DNA from 4 places in the Sediminibacillus sp. JSM 1682029 genome. Region 2 is predicted to be linked to each of the others. Evidence: riboswitches for the same ligand, from Rfam matches in the RefSeq annotation. Region 2 holds a riboswitch; each other region holds the start of a gene.
What was found. Region 2 has a riboswitch for thiamine pyrophosphate ahead of tenA (thiaminase II). Riboswitches for the same ligand answer to the same signal wherever they lie in the genome.
Positions count from the first base shown of each region.

Region 1: another riboswitch for thiamine pyrophosphate. It lies ahead of thiT (energy-coupled thiamine transporter ThiT); the one in region 2 lies ahead of tenA (thiaminase II).
Region 3: another riboswitch for thiamine pyrophosphate. It lies ahead of thiT (energy-coupled thiamine transporter ThiT); the one in region 2 lies ahead of tenA (thiaminase II).
Region 4: another riboswitch for thiamine pyrophosphate. It lies ahead of tenI (thiazole tautomerase TenI); the one in region 2 lies ahead of tenA (thiaminase II).

Region 1 is NZ_JBEWYY010000001.1:264,334-269,331, reverse strand. Features, by position in the region: gene ABVF09_RS01360 (cation:proton antiporter) at 67-1,251, shown strand; gene ABVF09_RS01355 (universal stress protein) at 1,331-1,744, shown strand; TPP riboswitch at 1,849-1,950, shown strand; gene thiT (energy-coupled thiamine transporter ThiT) at 2,043-2,633, shown strand; gene ABVF09_RS01345 (hypothetical protein) at 2,668-2,817, shown strand; gene ABVF09_RS01340 (YflT domain-containing protein) at 3,192-3,551, opposite strand; gene ABVF09_RS01335 (DUF1028 domain-containing protein) at 3,739-4,602, shown strand; gene ABVF09_RS01330 (hypothetical protein) at 4,798-4,998, shown strand, end outside.
Region 2 is NZ_JBEWYY010000013.1:68,907-73,904, reverse strand. Features, by position in the region: gene ABVF09_RS17565 (D-alanyl-D-alanine carboxypeptidase family protein) at 1-460, opposite strand, end outside; gene lepB (signal peptidase I) at 686-1,237, shown strand; gene ABVF09_RS17555 (transcriptional regulator SplA domain-containing protein) at 1,617-1,874, shown strand; gene splB (spore photoproduct lyase) at 1,867-2,895, shown strand; TPP riboswitch at 2,956-3,058, shown strand; gene tenA (thiaminase II) at 3,232-3,936, shown strand; gene thiD (bifunctional hydroxymethylpyrimidine kinase/phosphomethylpyrimidine kinase) at 3,960-4,787, shown strand; gene thiM (hydroxyethylthiazole kinase) at 4,780-4,998, shown strand, end outside.
Region 3 is NZ_JBEWYY010000001.1:409,857-414,854, forward strand. Features, by position in the region: gene ABVF09_RS02015 (EAL domain-containing protein) at 1-908, opposite strand, end outside; gene thiT (energy-coupled thiamine transporter ThiT) at 950-1,558, opposite strand; TPP riboswitch at 1,629-1,729, opposite strand; gene ABVF09_RS02025 (ABC transporter ATP-binding protein) at 1,943-2,671, shown strand; gene ABVF09_RS02030 (ABC transporter permease) at 2,672-3,433, shown strand; gene ABVF09_RS02035 (YkgJ family cysteine cluster protein) at 3,658-4,422, opposite strand; gene ABVF09_RS02040 (PTS sugar transporter subunit IIB) at 4,593-4,901, opposite strand.
Region 4 is NZ_JBEWYY010000008.1:145,042-150,039, forward strand. Features, by position in the region: gene ABVF09_RS14450 (thiazole synthase) at 1-477, opposite strand, end outside; gene thiS (sulfur carrier protein ThiS) at 480-683, opposite strand; gene thiO (glycine oxidase ThiO) at 699-1,823, opposite strand; gene tenI (thiazole tautomerase TenI) at 1,853-2,473, opposite strand; TPP riboswitch at 2,615-2,717, opposite strand; gene ppsA (phosphoenolpyruvate synthase) at 3,058-4,998, opposite strand, start outside.

The sequences.
Region 1 (4,998 bases), on a different contig from region 2:
CCAGTTTAAGCTGCTTGCTTTAAGGCTAAAGAATAGAAATGAATGTTGTAGAAGGGAGTCTCGGTCATGTTAGCGCATCAGATCGTTTTGCTATTATTTATAGGTTATATCGTTTTTTCCATCGACAAAAAACAGAAGTATTTTCCGGTGCCGATGGTGTTGGTACTTTTAGGAATCGTGCTATCGTTTATTTCTTACTTCGATTCTCTCAAAATAACGAAAGAGATTATTTTCAACGTTTTTTTACCAGCCTTGTTGTTCACTTCCGCATACCAGTTTTCGCTTGATTCGTTAAAGAAAAATAAATGGATCATTGCTTCGCTTACTACTGTAGGCCTAATGGCGACTGCTGGACTTCTGGGAGTCGCCATCTATTTTATCAGTGGACCTTTCCTTCAAATTTCCCTGTTAGGAGCGCTTTTAATTGCGGCAATCCTGACACCGACTGATCCTGTCTCGGTCGTTTCCATATTGAAGCAATCAACGGGAAATGAAAAAATTGCCGATATTGTAGAAGGTGAATCGATGGTTAACGATGGAACAAGCATCGTTGTCTACTCGGTACTTTTGACCATGTATAAAAGTGGAGAATCGTTCTCGATCGGTTCCTTCTTAGGTGAATTTTTACTCGTGTCTGCAGGCGGAATCATCCTGGGGATCATTTTTGGCTGGCTTCTCAGCAGGGCCGTCCATTATACACATCATAAACAATACCAGGTTATGCTCAGTATTATCGTCGCGTACGGCAGCTTCCATATTGCAGAAAAAATCGGGGTTTCTGGTGTCTTGGCAACTGTCACTGCTGGGATCATGCTCTCCTGGGAATTCGGTAAAACGGAAAAAGAAGACTATTTCCATGAATCACTTGACGGATTTTGGACCATTGTTGAGCCGTCTGTGTTAGCGCTCATTTTCTTGCTTATTGGCATTGATGCGGCAGATTATCTTGCATTTCCAGGCTGGATCCTTGCTTTTATCATTTTTGTTTTATCGCTTGTTGTCCGTTTCCTTGTACTGGCTGGTTTTACGAGCGTCGTTCCTGCCTGGAGAAAAAAATTCAGTGCAGGGGACGTTGGTTTGATTACTTGGTCCGGGATAAAAGGGACGATGTCGGTCGCCCTATTGCTGGGATTAGAAGCTGGGGTGGATAAAGATAATGTTCTAGTTTCATTGACTTTCGCCGCCATATTGTTGTCATTAGTCATTCAAAGTGTCGGCGTCTATCCACTGACAAAAGAAAAAGAAAAATAATCAGCTTGTGAACATTTTTTCTCGACAGATGGTGCCTTTCTTTTCTTAATTGAATAGACTGCAATAGAGGTGAACGCCCATGCAGAAAATTTATTTGGTGCCAGTCGATGACAGTGAGCAATGTCTATCCGCAGTCGACCATGCTGTAGAAGCGGCGCTTGCAAGTGGATATGGAATCCAATTGTTGAACGTCCAGCCGAAAGTCCATACCCAGTATGCGCAATCAAAAGTCGGGATAAAGAAGTTGGAAAACTACAAAAAGGAAACATCCGGCAAAATCCTGGATCGGGCAGAAAAGAGGACAAAGGGGCTGGTGGAGGTTGTATGTAAAACGCGCTGGGGAATCCCTGCAGTGGAAATATGTGAAGAGGCCAAAGGGAAAGCTATAAAGGGAATTTTTCTAGCTCCTAGAAAACCAAAGAAAAAGCTAGGAAGCATCACTTATAAAGTCCTGCAAAAGTCGACTGTACCAGTGACTGTCATTCCAGTTTGACGATAAGCATTGATACTACCGCTTGGCACGACTTTCTATTCGCGCCGGATTTTTGCAGTACAGGGCAGTTTTCGTTATACTTTGTTTAACAAAAAAATGGTGCCGAAGCCTTCAGGGGGAGCCAACTGGCTGAGAGTGGACGTAGTTGTCCAGACCCTTTGAACCTGTTAGGTGATGCTAGCGTAGGGATGGCGGCTTTTTTGATGGCAATGAAGCAATGCAACGGGTATTTCCATCAGGAAGCTTCCCCCGCATTGCTTTTTTGTTGTCGTTAACCAAAATGAAGGGGGTGGGCACTATGGAATCAAGGCAAACACTATTTTTGGTCGAGGTAGCCATTATGTCTGCTATGGCGCTCGTACTTGATATTATTCCTTTCTTGTCGTTCAAAATCTGGCCGCAAGGCGGCTCTGTCTCATTTGCCATGATACCAGTATTCCTTGTTGCTTTCCGATGGGGAGTAAAAGGCGGATTGTTAAGCGGCCTATTGTTCGGGGCTTTTCAAGTCGTGACCGGTACAGCTTATATTCTTACACCTTTACAGGGATTGATTGAATACGGTTTTGCATTTACAGCTCTCGGAACGGCAGGAGTGGTATCTGCAAAAGTACAAGAATCATTGAAAGCTGGAAAAAATTCAGCATTTATTGTGTATATTGTACTTGGAGTGCTTTTGGGATGCACTGGACGCTTTTTGGGTCACTTGTTGGCGGGAGTTTTCTTCTTTTCGGAAAACGCACCCGAAGGACAACCGATTTGGCTTTATTCCGCTGTATATAATGGATCTTACATGCTTCCGGCATTTATTTTGAGTTCGATTGTCATTTCCTTTTTGTTCTACAAACAGCCAAGATTGGCAGAAGCAAGGTCTGGGTCGCAAGGAAAATGAGTATAGGGGAAGTAAAAGGAAGGCGGGATTCTTAATGAAGGAACTTATCGGCAATTGTAATCGTTGTGATGATGCTGTTTACTGTAAAGATGGTTTTTTTGATGGTGTTCTCCATGAGGGGAAACTGCTTTGCATTGTTTGTAGTGAACAAGCCGAATCGGAAGAAGCATCAACGAAAAGATGAATATGTTTTAAGTACATGGATTGGATGTAATGATTAAAGCTTCTCGGACTTGCGGTTTCTTTTTCCGTAAGGAAGCCAAGATAAAAAGGGGCTGCCGCAACAGGAGGGAACTGAAAAACGTCCTTTTTGTTTTCGGCGTTTGTCGGGGGATTTCACAAGTTGCCTGTCAGCGGATGCTTGCCGCAGGGGCGGCCATAGCTGACTATGTCAAGAAGGTCACATGACCAAGTGAATTTTCGCTCGAGTCCTTCCTGCAGCCCTCACTAAAACCTTTTGAAATTACGCGAAAAGCGGTCTGAATGGAGTGAACTCCCATACAGACCGCTTTTTTTAGGATTCTGCCTACCCTGGCATTCCAGTTTTGCTTCCACCTCTTACAGAGTTTCGGTTAATAATTGTTCGACATTATCTGTATTGGTGACCACTAGCAAAACTTTTCCTTCATCTAACTCTTCCTCATAATTGTTGGCTTCCACATCCGACAAACCAACTTCTTTCAGCTTGGTACGAAGCTCGTCTCCTTTTTTATTGAACATATTACCTACGGCGCTCTTTAGATTCATTTCGTTCAATCCGATGGTGTTGGCGTCAGCATTATCTGCAACGCGTTTCGTACGGTCACTGTCATGTGCCAGAACATAAACGTTATCTTTATCAATGCCCTTTTGACTTAGCTTGTTTACATCCTGTTGCAACTGTTCGTCATTCGTATATTTGCGGATAAATGGTGACATTGAAAGTCCTCCTTTTTTATTTTCCATTTCATTAGTAAAATACCCGTCCTGCATAGAACGAAACACTTGGATGGGGGGGCTTAATTCGTTGCCCGGTATCAGAAAAGAGTCAATTTTCAAGTAAAAACATTGTTGTTAAGGGAGGGATGCTCTAAAATAATTACAAGTCATTAAGGGGAGGATGAGGATGGAAAATAAAAAAATAGTAGCAACTTTTTCGATTGTCGGAGTGGATCCGGATACAGGAGAACACGGGATTGCTGTTCAATCAAAGTTTATTGCGGTAGGAGCTGTCGTCCCCTGGGCGAGGGCAGGGGCGGGAGCAGTCGCTACCCAGGCATTTGCCAATCCTTCATACGGCCCGCGGGGGCTTGAGCTCCTTGAAAAAGGTTATGCACCAGAAGAAGTTATCGAACAGTTGATCAAAGATGACCCGCAGAGGGAAGAACGTCAGGTCGGAATAGTGGACGCAAAGGGAAACAGCGCTACTTTCACTGGGAAGCAATGTTATGATTGGGCAGGTGGAATCCATGGCCGAAACTTCGCAGCCCAGGGGAACATCCTTGTAAATGAGGCAACTGTTGCCCAAATGGCGAGAACCTTCGAACAAACGGAGGGGAATCTGGCTGAACGTTTGCTGGCATGTCTGCAAGCGGCACAAGAAGCTGGTGGAGACAGCAGAGGAAAACAGTCGGCGGCACTGTATGTTGTAAAAGAAAAAGGTGGGTATGGCGGTTTGAATGACAGGCTTGTCGATTTACGGGTTGACGACCATCCGGAGCCGATTGAGGAAATCGCGCGTCTTTATCAGCTCCAACAGCTTTATTTTGGAGAGACCAAACCGGACAATATCCTTCCGCTTGAGGGAACTGTAAAGCAGCAGGTGATTTCTGGCTTAATAGGCAAGGGTTATATAAGGAGCGAAGGAGTCTCCGATGAAGAACTTCAGAAGCGCTTGACGGAGTACCTCCATACCGAGAATTTCGAGGAAAGGGAATTAGAAACAGGGAAGATAGATAAAGAAGTATTGGAGTTTTTAAATAAGCAGTAGCTTTAATCTTTAGTCGTCTTAGCCAGGTTGGGCTAAGGCGTTTTTTATAGGGGCGGTTTTGTGTTTTTCCTTGTTTCAAGAAGAAGTCCAAGGAATCCTCCAAGAATGCTTTTCGAGGAACGGAACTCTGTGTACTCCCGTTGCATAGGCTATAGCACTCACACAAGCAGTACCAGTTGAAGGGGGTTCCTTGCTATGGAGTTGACTTTTTCCCATTGGTTGTACGGTTTTTTTACATTTTTAATCATCCTTACCATGATTTTTCGGAAGGGCGTGGTACTGCCGACACTGCTGGGTACCTTTCTAGTTGCCTGGGTTTATAAAGGGAGTCTTATCGGTGGGTTTACTGCTATTTTCAACGCCAACCTTGTAGCGGCTAAAGAATTGTTCAATATC
Region 2 (4,998 bases):
CGGAGTGAATGGCTGTTGCGTGGAAAAGTTCTTCCACGGAATAGGTAAGGTCTTTTCTTAGTAAAATCGAAGAGTAGCCAGGAGTATTAGAAATCGTGTAAGCATAATCACTGATGGAAATTTGTTGATCCCAGGTTAGTTGTTCCTGGTCGATTGCTTCCAGGACGAGGTATTCGGTCATCATTTTTGACATGCTTGCTACAGGGAGCGATTGATTGATTTGTTTTTCGTATAATATTTGGCGGGTATCTGCATTGACCAATATGGCAGCCTTTGCATGAAGTTGAAGGTCCGGAAAAAGGACTTCCTCTTCCACATGGAAAGAGGAGCCCTGGTGTACGACCTTTGTCGACTTTTCTTTCTCTTGTTCATCGGGGCTTTCGCCGTAGATCGAGATTGCGATAAAGCTGGCAATCAGCAGAAGAAAAACAAAAATGAGTGTGTACGTAAATGCTTTCATTTAAATTACCTCCATGAATAAAGACGACACAAAAAGCGAATAGTCTACAAAAAATATACTGAAAGTTTTTGACCTGGCGATATAAAATGGTGACAAGAACGAACTGCAGTTTTTCCACTCGTGCTTGATTACATTAGTTAAGGTGCTTTGCCTAGTTAAGATAAAAGGAAGAGCGTCGCATAATATCCCGCGATTTGCTTCCTGCAAAAAAGGTTGGGGAGATAAATGAATAACAGTAGCTTGAAACATGAAGTGCTATCCTGGCTGAAAACTATTTTGGTGGCACTAACAGTTGTCATCGTATGCCGTCATTTTTTGATTACGCCATCGATTGTGGAAGGTGAGTCGATGATGCCGACTTTGCATGATGGTGATCGTATCATCCTCAGCAAAATAGGAAAAGTTGAACGGTTCGATGAAATTGCCTTTCAGGCACCCGACTCTGACGATGCTTATGTAAAACGGGTCATCGGCCTGCCGGGCGACAAAGTCGAAATGAAGGAAGATGTCCTTTATATCAATGACAAGCAAGTGGATGAACCGTACTTGGAAGAATACAAAAAAAGTTTATCGCAAAGCCAGTATCTCACAAACGATTTTACACTGAAAGAGATTGCCGGCAAAAGCACTGTACCGGAAGGCTGCCTTTTCGTTCTGGGAGACAATCGACTGGTCAGCAAAGATAGCAGATACTTTGGATTCATCAAAGATGAAAGCGTCATCGGCGATGTCAAATTGAGGATATGGCCATTAGAAGCCATCGGCATACCCGAATAAAAAAGGGGGCGGTTCCAAAAGTCTTTCACCGACTTATGGAACCACCCCCTTTCTAATGGACACTTCCGAAGGGAATTTGGCCGAAACAGGAGAATGGGGGTCAGTCCCCACAAAGGGACAATACGAGATAGATTTGTAAAGATAGTGAAAATGGGGCCAGTCCCCGAAAGGCGGATTCGTCAACATATAGTAAGTTTATACGTCATTTCGAGTGTATATGGTGGTTCACGGGCGGCCGCGTGTATAGATGGGGTCTGTCCCCGAAGCCCGGTCCTGGAACATGTCGGTGGGATTTCTGGGGTTGATGGGGACTGACCCCGTTTATTTTTTGGGGGGATTGGGATAATAAGGTTATCTTGATGGAGAGTTGGGTGAGATGATGGAATATAATCAGGGTTATATGCCTGGTGAGGTGGTCTATGTGATCATCCGGAATCCGCATGTGCAAGGGGTGGCCAATGTGCAGGAGGCTGCCGTCGTGGCTGATCCGGAAAATGGAAATGAACTGGCGTTGTTTTTGTATGATACATACTATCCCTTGACGGAAGAAGTGGCGGTGTACCGCTCGGAACAGGAAGCAGAACATGCATACCAGGCTGCGTTTGGTACCGAGGATTCGGAGGGGTTGCATGGTTAAACCTTTTGTCCCGCAGTTGGTATATGTGGAACCGAAGGCCATGGAGTATCCCCTTGGCCGCGAACTTGTCGATAAATTTAACGGGATGGGGATCGAAATCCGGGAAACGACCTCCCATAATCAGGTCCGCAATTTGCCGGGTGAAAACGATTTTCAGAAGTACCGCAATGCAAAATCCACCCTCGTTGTAGGGATAAGAAAGACACTGAAATTTGATACCTCCAAGCCTTCTGCTGAATATGCGATTCCGTTCGCGACGGGGTGCATGGGGCACTGCCATTATTGTTACTTGCAAACGACGATGGGCAGCAAGCCGTACATCCGGACTTATGTCAACACCGAGGAAATTTTTGACGCAGCGGAAAAATACATGCGTGACAGGGCGCCTGAATTTACGCGATTCGAGGCTTCCTGTACTTCGGATATCGTCGGGATTGATCACCTGACCCACACGTTGAAACGGGCAATCGAGTATTTTGGAAAATCGACTTACGGGAAACTTCGCTTTGTGACCAAGTTTGCCCATGTCGATCACCTTCTGGATGCCGAACATAACGGCAGGACCAGGTTCCGATTCAGTATCAATGATGATTATGTAATCAAGTACTTTGAACCGGGGACCTCAAGACTTGCCGAGCGGATCGGAGCAGCGGTCAAAGTGGCAGAGGCCGGTTATCCGCTCGGTTTTATCGTTGCGCCGATTTACTTGCATGAAGGCTGGCAGGAAGGCTATCCGGAAATGCTGGAAAGGCTGGCAGATGCACTTCCATCTTCCGCAAAAAAAGATCTGACATTCGAACTGATCCAGCATCGGTTTACGCAGCCCGCTAAACGGGTCATTGAAAAAAATTATCCGATGACCAAACTGGAGTTGGACGAATCAAAGCGAAAATGGAAATGGGGCAGGTATGGTATTGGCAAGTACGTCTATAAGGACGAGGAACAGGAAGAAATGAAAGATGTATTGAAGTCGACCATCCACAAGCTTTTTCCAAAGGCAACAATCGAATATTTCACATGATCGTGGCTTGTTTGACATTATGGTCCATTCATGTTTTAGTGAAAGTAGTTAAATATTTTGGAAGTCCACTAGGGGCGCCTGTAAGGCTGAGATAAGGAATAACCTTGGTCCCTTAGAACCTGAACTGGTTAGTACCAGCGTAGGAAAGTGGAGACGGGATACGTATATCTATGGATAAACCTTACCAAGATTGTATAAACCGCTCCAGTTTTCTGGAGCGGTTTTTTTGCGTTCCGGGAACTGTGCGGCTGACTGCACACTATTTCTCCGATATGGACTCCCCTCCATTTCCCAGAGGTTCCGGACTTCCTCCAAAAAAAGGGAGGAGTTTTTACCATGACATTTTCCGAACAGTTGAGAAAACAGGCAGATGAAGTTTTCAAAGGAATCCTGCAGCATCCTTTTATAAGGGGAATAGCCGCAGGAACTGTACCAAAGCAGGCTTTGATTCACTATGTAAAAGCAGATTATGAATATTTGTCTGCATTCAACCGAATATACGGCCTGGCGATTTCGAAGTGTGAGGACAGGTCCGACATGGTTTTTTTCCAGGAACAAATCGGGTTCGTCCTCAACAGTGAAATTCATCCGCATGAGAATTTTTGCAGGGTGGCAGGGGTGAACTATGAAGAACTGCAAGGAAGCCCGCTTCCGCCCACAGCAGATCACTATGTCGCCCACATGAGCAAAGCCGCCTACAGCGGAACGATGGGTGAAACCCTGGCAGCATTGCTTCCATGTCCATGGACTTATCTGGAAATCGGTTTGGCATTGAAGGAAGAAAAACAGCCTGACAATTCCCATCCGTTTTATGAATGGATTTCTTTTTATGCAGACGGAGAAATTGCAGAAGTCACTCATGAATTATGCAGGAAAATCGACCGCTGGGCAGCCAATGCCAGTGAACGGGAGAAACAAAAAGCGGCCCAGGCCTTTTTGAAAAGCTGCCTGTTGGAATACAACTTTTGGGAAATGGCCTATACACAGGAAGCATGGCCATTCTCTGTGCTTACCAATCAACAGATCCAGCCGTTGCATTAAAACTGAAAAAAGGGGGGAACCGCATGATTGCAAGTGCTTTGACCATTGCCGGAACAGATCCAACTGGAGGAGCCGGCATACAGGCAGATTTGAAAAGTTTCCAGGAAAGAGAAGTATACGGGATGAGTGTGGTCACCTCTGTAGTGGCCCAAAACACCATGGGAGTCAAGGATGTCCAGCATTTGTCAGTCGATTTTATCGAAAAACAGCTGGATGCCGTATTTGAGGATATCACTCCCGATGCGGTAAAAACGGGAATGATTGCTACGAGCGATATGATGGAACTGATAGCAGATAAATTGATAAAACGACAGTCTCCATATGTAATCGACCCGGTCATGGTGGCCAAGAGCGGTCACGCTCTGATGGAAGAGAAATCAAGACAGACGGTCAGGGATAAATTGATTCCTTTGGCTACTATTGCGACGCCGAACATTCCGGAAGCGGAAATGCTGGTCGAGTTTCCGATAAGAAATCTTTCAGATGCCAAGCGGGCAGCCAAGCTGATTGTGGAAGAGCTTGGAGCCGGAGCTGCAGTTGTGAAAGGTGGACATTTATCGGGAGAAGCTATTGATGTTTTATATGACAAACAGGAATATCATTTGTTTCAGTCGCCAAGGGTGGATACCAAGCATACCCATGGAACGGGCTGTACATTTTCTGCGGTCATCGCATCCGAGCTGGCAAAAGGAAGAGAAATATACGAAGCGGTTTCGACAGGCAAGGAATTCATCACCGCAGCGATTCATCATACCTTGGGAATCGGCAAGGGTAACGGTCCGACCAACCATTGGGGTTACCGGATACACGGGCTTCCCGGCCTGAAGGAAGGAGTGGAGTCCAATGAATGAGAATACCAGTTTACTAACGAACGTGAGAGATAAGCAACCGTTGATCCACAATATCACCAACCAAGTCGTCACCAATTTCACGGCAAATGGGCTGCTGGCCATGGGGGCTTCCCCCGTCATGGCCAATGCGGAAGAAGAAGCCGCTGACATGGCAGTAATAGCCGACGCGCTAGTATTGAATATCGGCACGCTGACTGCATCGCAGGTAAAT
Region 3 (4,998 bases), on a different contig from region 2:
TCCTCAAAGTCACTCGTCAAGCCTTCGATAAAATGATCAGCATTTTTGATTCCTTCCCACTGTGCCTGGTTTTTTTTCACTTTTTTCTCCCAATTCAGCACGTGATACAGACGTTGTTCCACCAGTTGTTTTTCCCGTTGGATGTATTCGGATACCTTATCCGTTACATTCACCCCTAATACGGACTGATTGTCCATCGTAAAACCCGGTTTTGCCAAGTAATATCCCTGGTAAAAACGGCCACCATGCTTCCAGGCAAAATGCAGTTGAAAATTATCTTCTATGTTTTCAAACAATAAAGCCGCTCCGATCCGCCTGGCGAGCATGGATAATGAATGCATGATATCCTGAAAACCATCCGCGTTATGACGGCGGATGATATCCGTATCTATTTTTAATATGTGCGGTTCCAGCTGGCGGATCCGGTCAATGTTAGAGCTTTTCGCTCCAACGTGGTCGACTGCGATCTGGATGCCGAATGTTTTATAATAAAGCAGGAGATGATTTAAATTTTCAAACGCCTCATCGAAGTCATGCTCCGTAACTTCGATGACAATACGGTTCATCGCAAACCCTTTTGCCTCGAAATCGAGCAGCAGCTGCAACAGGTCTTCTCCGTCATTCACCATTAGCTGCTTGGCATTCCGATTTATAAACAAATAACCGTCAACTTCTGAGTCCAGCATTTCTGTTAAAGCGATTTGAAGCAGATGTTGATCGACTTCTACCTTAAACTCTTCCGGTACATCCGGATCGTGAAAAAAGGGGCCGAGACTTTCCCATTCTCCTTTGACCCTGAATCTTCCCAGCACTTCATAGCCTGCTACCGAATGACGGATCGCACTGACAATAGGCTGGTAGACAGGCTTTATACTCTGTAAATTGTCCAGGATGTCCAATGGATCCATGAGTTACCCCTACCTTCCGTAACCATTCTATTATTTATCTCTCAGGAAGCCTTTCGCGGAGGAGTGACAGTGGCGGCAGTCACTTTGGGCTTGATCAACGAAGGTGCACTGCTTACTACCAATACAGTCACTATAGAACACAATACAGCGGCACCAAGTGCTGTCACCCCGTTGGCAATAAAGGAAAACAAGACTGGGTTCATTCCCTCGGGCGCATATTCACCCCAAAATATGAAACCGGCGATGAAATGCCAAAAATAACGTGCGATACTGCCGACAAAAACAGCAGCAGTCACGAGACATAAAGCGGTTCTTTTCCTCCCCTTGCGAAATGCAGTCTGAACCGGTTGATAAAAAAGGCCGGCAAACCCAACGAATGCAAAAGCGACAAAGTATTCGATAAATCCTTGTAAAGGCGTCAGAAAAGAGCGTGCGGCATCCCCAAGCGCTACTTGCAATAATCCCCAAATAAGGCCGGCAAGAGCACTGACAACGAAGCCCCTTCTGAAAGCAAGCAGTAGAACCGGTACCATGGCGAACGAGATGGAAATCGATGGCGACAATCTGATTGAAGGCAGCAAGTCAAAAACAAATGCCAGTGCAGCGAAAAATGATGCTTCAATCAATGCAACCAAACCCAACTTTTTCAACATATAAAAAAACTCCCCTTTTCCAAACGAAACACCAAGGGAGAACATGTATGCAGACAGCCAGAATCCGATCCACCATCATCCACATCCCTGCGCTAGCATTAACTAACAGGTTCAAAGGGTCAGAACAGTTCCGTTCACTCTCAGCATATAGCTCCCCTTGTGGTTTCGCTTATGTAATTGTGTGTTGCGCTAATTTTATTATACCTGATTCTCCCTGAGGGTGGTAGAGTTTTGCGTAGATTCTTCATATAGACAGCATCGATTCGGTCAGCAAATCTTCAGGATATTTGTTAAAATTGATCTGGTACAAAGGGAAAATAGGAACCGTCTATATTGGGGAAACTGATTGTACTTGCAAACTAGAGAGAAGGAGAATCATTCATGCCAGTGACAGTCAAGGAGGCCGTTCGTCTAGAAAATGTAACTTACGCTGCCGATGGACAGGAAATATTAAAACAAGTAACCGGCTCTTTTCCTGAAGGAAAAATCACAACCTTGGTCGGGCCATCCGGTGCTGGTAAAACGAGTTTATTCCGGTTGATCAACGGCCTGCGTAAAACCAGTTCTGGAGATATTTATGTGGAGGACAAACATATTGAAAAATATCATCCTGTCGAGCTTCGCAGGAAAGTCGGAATTGCCTTGCAAAGCGCTACCATGATAAGTGGAAGTGTTTTCGATAACCTAACTCTTCCTCTCAAACTGCAGGGAGAAGAACTTCGCCGGGAGAAGGCATTAGAATTGTTGGACTTAGTCGGTCTGAAGCAGGACATCCTTCAACAGAACATTAAAGATTTATCTGGTGGTCAGCGGCAAAAGTTGTCAATTGCACGCACTCTAGTCAACCGGCCGGATATCTTACTTTTGGATGAAATCACCGCTTCGCTTGACCGAGTTTCCCAACAAGACATCGAAGAGCTGATTGTCAAAATAAATGAAAAGTATGGCACGACGATGATTTGGATCACCCACAACCTCCAACAGGCAAAAAACCTCGGAGACTATACCTGGGTGATGATCGCTGGCGAGGTTGTAGAGACAGGGGAAAGCAGTCTGTTGAATGACCCATCCAATGAACAAGTCAGACGGTTTGTAAAGGGGGAGGACTAAATGAATTATCTTACTTTGTCCCTCGCTCTCATTTTCGTTCTCATTCCGCTTTTATTATCGAAAGCATTGAAACTGGAACTGGAAAAAGATACAATCATCGCTGCAGTCCGCTCGATTATCCAGCTTCTGGCAGTCGGGTATCTTTTGCAGTATGTATTCGACGCTGAAAATATGCTGTACATCCTGTTGATGGTCGTCCTGATGATCGCGGCAGCCACCCAAAACGCACGCAGGAAAGGCCGCTCAATCCAGGGGATCACATGGAAGCTGGTTCTTACCTTTGTAGTCGTGGAAGTCCTTACCCAAGGAATTCTGCTCGGGCTGTCGATTACTCCGCCCACTCCGCAATATATCATTCCAATCAGCGGAATGATCATCGGTAATTCCATGGTGTTGTCGATCCTGTTTTTGAATCGATTTACTTCAGAGGTGGAAGACCACGAGGACGAAACAGAATTGATCCTCTCATTGGGGGGTACACCTAAACAAGCGATCCATCGCCAACTGATCACTTCCATCAAAGCAAGTACCATACCGACCATAGAGAGCCAAAAAACCATCGGACTCGTCCAGCTCCCGGGAATGATGAGCGGCCAAATCATAGCAGGTGCAGACCCAGTTCAAGCCGTTCAATTTCAATTGTTAATTTTGTTCCTGATCCTGACAACAGCCGTGGTCACCAGCATCCTGCTCGGTTACATGTCCTATCCGACCTTATTCAACGAACGCATGCAGCTCGTCAAAAACAGAATGAAAGAATAAACATTCGGATGATTTGGGGGTCAGTCCCTACGAGCCATTCATTATTACCCAGTAACAGCGAGAGGGACTGACCCCCTCACCAAATTAAAGGGACAACCTATGGAATCGGGGTCAGACCTTCACAACCCTCGAGCCCCGTCCTGTCAACATTCAGCCCATTTAGTGATGCTGCAGTCCCCCATTTGGGGTCAGTCCCCAAAACGTTCAGATTGAGAGGAATTAGGTCATCGGGGACTGACCCCGGCATCGGCCCCATCATCGAATCTGTAGTCTTTAAGCCAGTTGAACAGGTAATCTTGGGCGTAGAGGTCGTCTGGATAATCAACGAAGGCTGTACCTTCTTCTTCATAAAGGTATTGCAGAAATTCGTTGAGTGCGCCCATATACTCGCCATATAAAAATTCAAAGCTCACGGTTTCTTTCGGCATGATGTTTTGCTGACAAACTTTTGGATCAGCAAAATTCACGTAAGTCCGGCAAGGAATCGGTCTGATTTCATACGCCATGCATTGATTGGTTTTTGTATCGAGCATCACGCATGGCAGTTGTTTTTCCCGGTAGGCTAGTTTGAATTCCTGGTCGGTTTCCGTTTCAATGGCTGACAGTTCTTCCAGCTGCTTGCTGTATTTTTGGAAATAAGAATCGATGTGAGCGTAAAGTTTCTTCCTGCGCTGTTCAGGAAATGAAGCTATCGTCTGCTTCATCAGTTTTGCTTCCATCTTGTTGACAATAATAGGATAATAGCAGCAAAACGCACATCCCATCTGACAAGAAGTCTCCATTTCCAGGTTGCTTTGTATCGTATCCATTTCTTCACTGACGACTTCCAGCAACTCGAGAAAACTCCCAATCAATTTGCCTTCCGTCGACATATGGCTTTCCGCCCATATCTCCACTACCCTATAAAATCTTTCTTCCTCGATTTGATACTTCTCATGTAATTTACCGCATCTATTTTGAATTTCCTCATAGCTTAGATATTTTTCCATGCATTTGTCTCCCTTATTGATCGTTGCTTTCTTATTGTTCACTTTTTCCGGGGAGAAGTAAATAGGAACTTGATATTTCTATTGCTCCGTACAACCATTCCACATCCATAAAAAAGCCAGGAACGCTCTTCAAGCTAAGCGTTCCCGGCCAATCCGCATACCCGGGCAATTTATGTTTCTTTGTATAGTCCAAGCGCCTGGTCGAGCACTTTTTCGCCTTGTATCATGCCATAAGCCATTTGATCGATTACAGCCACTTTTATTCCCTTCGGTTCCAACTGACTTTTTATTTTCTTCTCCAAATACCTTACCTGCGGCCCTATCAGCACCACATCGAGATTATCCAATTTACGCTTTAGCGCTGACTCGGAAACCGCCTCAATATTTGCCGTCAATCCCCTGTCTCCAGCCGCTTTTTTCATTTTGGAAACCAGCATCGACGTCGACATACCAGCCGAGCATACAAGAATGATATTCATCTTGCTTTTCCTCCCCCTTCCGTATAAATGCAATTACTATGCCTGCCAATTCTTACTGTCATCGATAAGCCAATATCCAAATCTCCCGCCTTCTGTC
Region 4 (4,998 bases), on a different contig from region 2:
CCCGGACCCGATCGGAGATGCCCCAGGCATAATCGCATGACAGCCTAATTCCTCTAACCGTTTCGCTAACAGAACATCATCCGACGTATACGGAAGTACAATAAAGCCTTCTTCCAACAACATTTCCGCTGCTTTTAGCGTCTCTATCGGATCCGGCAGGAGTGTTTTTTGATCCCCTATCACTTCTACTTTAATCATGTCACATAATCCAGAAGCCTTTGCCAGTTTCGCCGTACGGACGGCCTCCTCCGCTGTCTTGGCCCCTGCGGTATTCGGGAGCAGCGTATAATTTTCCACATCGATTTTTTCAAGAAAATCGGGCTGACCAGCATCAAAAATATTCATTCTGCGGACGGAAAAAGTCAGGATATCTGTGTCTGAAACTTCTATTGCTTTCTTTTGCACATCAAAGTCCGGGTATTTACCTGTCCCTAGCAAAAGTCTTGAAGAAAATTCGTAATCACCTATTTTGAGCATCATCATCCGCCTCCTACAAAGTTTACAATTTCGATTTTGTCCCGGTCTGAGAGCCTCGTATCTGCATGTGCATGCTTTTCTAATATGTTCTGATTCAGTTCCACAATCACAACCTTATCCCCAATTCCGAAGTACTCTAATAATGATGAAACAGTGGCAATGGTATCCGGAACTTCTACCATATCGCCGTTGATAACTAACTCCATCCCTATTCCTCCTCGTTAAAGCGTTTTCTCAAGGTGGCGATCTATCCGGAAGGCACGTAAGTCCGCTGACAGCGGTTCTCGATCTACTAATCCAGCGATCAGTTCGCCAGTAATAGGAGAAAGCAAAATGCCGTTCCGGAAATGCCCTGTTGCCACATACAACCCTTCGTACGCTGGATGCTCCCCTAAATAAGGAAGACCATCTGAAGTTTGCGGCCGAATACCAGCCCAGGCTTTTTCCCATTCTGCATGTATGATTTCAGGAACTAGTTTTTTCGCCTGCTCCATCAGATAAGAAATCCCACCCACTGTCACGGTTTGATCAAAGGTATTTGGTCGGACCGTGGCCCCTACCAGAAGGCGACCGCCTTTTTTGGGTACCAGATAACAGCTATGAGAAAAAATCGTTCCAGTCAGTAATGGTCGATGGGCGACCACGGAAAAGCACTCTCCTTTTACGGGATAAGTGTTGAAGGGAATTTCCGAATCAGGCAACAGGGATTCACTCCATGCCCCTCCCGTCAAAATCACCTTGTCACTCTCGAAGCTCCCTCCACTTGTCCTTACTCCTGCTATTTTTCCGTTGTCAAAAAGAAAAGCGAAAACTTCCGTAAACTCCCTTATTTCCACCCCCAGCACTGCAGCTGCTTTCAAAAAACCAAGCGTTATTTGCGGCGCTGCTACCTGCCCATCTTTTTCAATATACATCGCGCCCCGGATTGCTGAGGATAGGGCAGGCTCTCTCCTTCGTACTTCTTCCCGACTTATCCATTTTGCTTGTTCACCTGTCCGGTTTTGGAGTTCAATAACATGCTTAAAACGGTTTTCTTCCTCATCTGTCAAAGCCACTTTGTACATTCCTTTGTTTACTAATTCGATATCCATTCCGGTTAATTTTTTTATTTCCTTTGCAAGAGCAGGAAACATCGACCTGCTTTTCTTTGCCAAGTGGAACAAGGGACCATCTTCCTCCAGTTCAGCCTGTGCCGCCAGCATCCCCGCAGCCGCTCCAGAAGCTTTGCTTGCCAGGCGGTCCTTTTCCAGCAAAAGAACTTTTTTCCCTCTTTTGGCCAGGTTATACGCGACAGACCCCCCATTGACCCCTCCGCCAATCACAATACAATCGTACTTATCAGGCATTAAAAGTCCTCCTTTCCGCTTAGCACTTCCTATCTAAACTTGTTTGAGATAGAAAGTCGGGAAACATATTCTTTCACTTTCCCCAGAGGCTGGTTCGCCTCCAAAACACCCGACATCACAGCTACCCCTTTCGCACCAGCTTCCATCACCTCGTTTACATTGCCAGGTTTGATTCCTCCTATCGCTATCACCGGCATAGAGACAGACGATGAAACTGACCGTAATTGTTCCACTCCTCGTGGTGCTGATTCTGGTTTGGACTGGGTGGAAAAAACATGGCCAAAGAATGCATAATCAGCACCTTGCTTTTGAGCCAACGTTGCTTCTTCAAGGGAGTGAACCGAACAACCAACGCGGAATTCAGGGAAATTTCCCTTCACTGGGCCGATCGGTAAAGAATGATACGCTAAATGAACACCGTAGACCTTCATCACATGGGCAACGTCTAACCGGTCATTTACGATGATTTTAGAAATGGGAACTTGATTGTCTAGTAACAATTTAATCAGTTGATAGATTTCCATAGCCGTTTTATGCTTCTCACGGATATGAATAGCGGTTATGTATGGATGTATGTCCCCTGCGATTTTGGCTAATTTTTCTGGTCGTTGATTTCCGGTAGAAACGATATGCAGCTCTCCATTCCCCATAACCCTCCCCCCTTGGCTAGCGCTGTCTTTAATGAACTGCAGCTCCTTCGTCATATTTTCCATCGATTCGCGGGACGCAAAAAGGCCACCCGGATATAGGGGTGGCCTTTTAGTCAATATATTATAAACAGTCATAATATAAAAGTTTCAATCCCACTTCCCTACGCTGGTATTTCCCAGATCAGGTTCAAAGGGTCCAGAATACTATCTGTCTCAGCCTTATACGGCACCCCTAGTGTAAACATATGTGATTTTCATTAAGTATAACATAGCTCTTTTTTCAAGACTAGGATATAAGTGTAAATACAGGAAAAGCTCTTTCGGATTCAACAAACCACTCACCACTGGTCGCATAACCCTCTATTCATTCAAGAAACGACAGTAACATAGAATATGTTTCCCATTTCCCGCGTCACAAAAGGGACTGATTGATTTTATCACGTCTATTTAGTTGAGTCTCTCTTTGTAAATGCGTGAAGTGCCGCGAGATGCCATACTAGGTAACACATCACCATTAAATGAAATCCATAAAAAACCAATGAAGCTCGGATGAAGCACCTCATTGGTTACTATGCTAAAGAGATTTATAATTCTCTAATTTTGTTCATAATCATCCGCTGCTCGACGGATGCAACCAATCTCCTTGTGTCGGCTACCGTATCCGGGTTCACGCTCACACTGTCGATTCCTTCCTGGATAAGGAATTCTGTAAATTCGGGATACAAGGAGGGTCCCTGCCCACAGATAGAAACGCTCTTATGATGTTTATGTGCCCCTTGTATCAACATTTTGATTGCCTTCTTCACAGCAGGATTGCGTTCATCAAAGTAACCCATGGTGTTCAGAATTCCCGAATCCCGATCGGAGCCAAGTACCAACTGGGTCAGATCATTACTCCCGATACTAAACCCGTCAACCATTTTCGCGAATTCTTCCGCTTCGAATATGACGGATGGCACTTCGGCCATAATCCAAATTTTGAATTGTTGATCTTGTATGAGACCTTCCTCTGCCATGATTTCTTTGACTCTCTTTACTTCCCAAGTAGTCCTGACGAAAGGAAGCATGGTCCACACATTTATCAGTCCATAGTCTTCCCTTACTTTTTTTATGGCGCGGCATTCCAGCCTGAAACCTTCCTCGTATTCCGGAGATATATAACGGGAAACCCCTCTCCACCCGATCATCGGATTGGCTTCAATCGGTTCTACTTCTTCCCCGCCTTTTAATCCTCTGAATTCGTTGGAACGGAAGTCGCTCAACCTTACTACAACAGGCTTAGGGTAAACGTCTTGCGCTACCTTGGTGATGCCCTCGGCCATTTTATCGATAAATTGCTTTTCTTCGCCATTTCGCAATAGATACATAGGATGGGCGCCGACAAGGTGGGTGAAAATGAATTCTGTACGCATCAGTCCTATTCCATCGAACGGCAGGTCTTTGTATTTTCCGATCAAATCCGGCTCACCAAGATTCATGTAAACCTTCGTCCCGGTAATCGGAGCCAGCTGATGAAGATTCATTTGGTCGATAACGGATGGTGTCTGGTTTCTTTCTTTATCTTTTTCCTCCTTTTCCTCTAATATGCCTTGATAAACGACACCTCGTGTGGCATCCACAGTGACTTCCATTCCTTCTTTCAATACTTCGGTTGCATTGTTGGACCCGACAATACAGGGAATGCCGAACTCTCTGGAAACAATGGCAGCGTGACAAGTCCGGCCGCCTTCGTTGGTCACAACGGCTGCAGCTTTTTTCATGGCCGGCATCATGTCCGGATTGGTCATGATGGTTACCAGGATATCCCCTTCTTCCACCTTCGAAATTTCGGTGATATCTTTGATTTTCCTTACCTTCCCACTTCCCCTGCCCGGAGATGCAGCAAGCCCCCGCAAAAGCGCCACTCGTTTTATTTCCACTTGTTCCTTCACACCCGTTTCCTCCTTTTTTAACGTGGTAATCGGTCGAGCCTGTAAAATATATAATTCATTGGTGTCACCATCGATCGCCCACTCGATATCCTGTGGAGAGTGATACATTTTTTCGATTCGCAGTGCATCAGCAGAGAGTCGACTGATTTCTGTTGCTGTCAGGCATTGTTGCGTTACCAGGTCTTCCCCCAGGAATTCTTTGACGGCGACTTTTGACGTTCCGACTGCTTTCTCGTTTTTGACAACAAGGAAGTTTTTCGTGGCAATATGCTTTTCCACAACCCTATTATTCTTTTTATCAACGATATATTCGTCAGGAGAGACCATCCCGGAAACGACGGATTCACCCAGCCCCCAGCTGGCATTGATCATCATCTGGTTATGGTTTTCTGTCACAGGATTGGAGGTAAAGAGCACACCGGCTTTTTTACTGTTCACCATTTTCTGGACCACAGCGCAAAGAGACACATCGAAGTGGTCGAAATGCTGTTTCTCGCGATAATAAATGGCACGTGCCGTCCAAAGGGATGCCCAACACTTTTTAACGTGCCGGATCACTTCCGAAATCCCTTTAATTTCTAAGTACGTATCCTG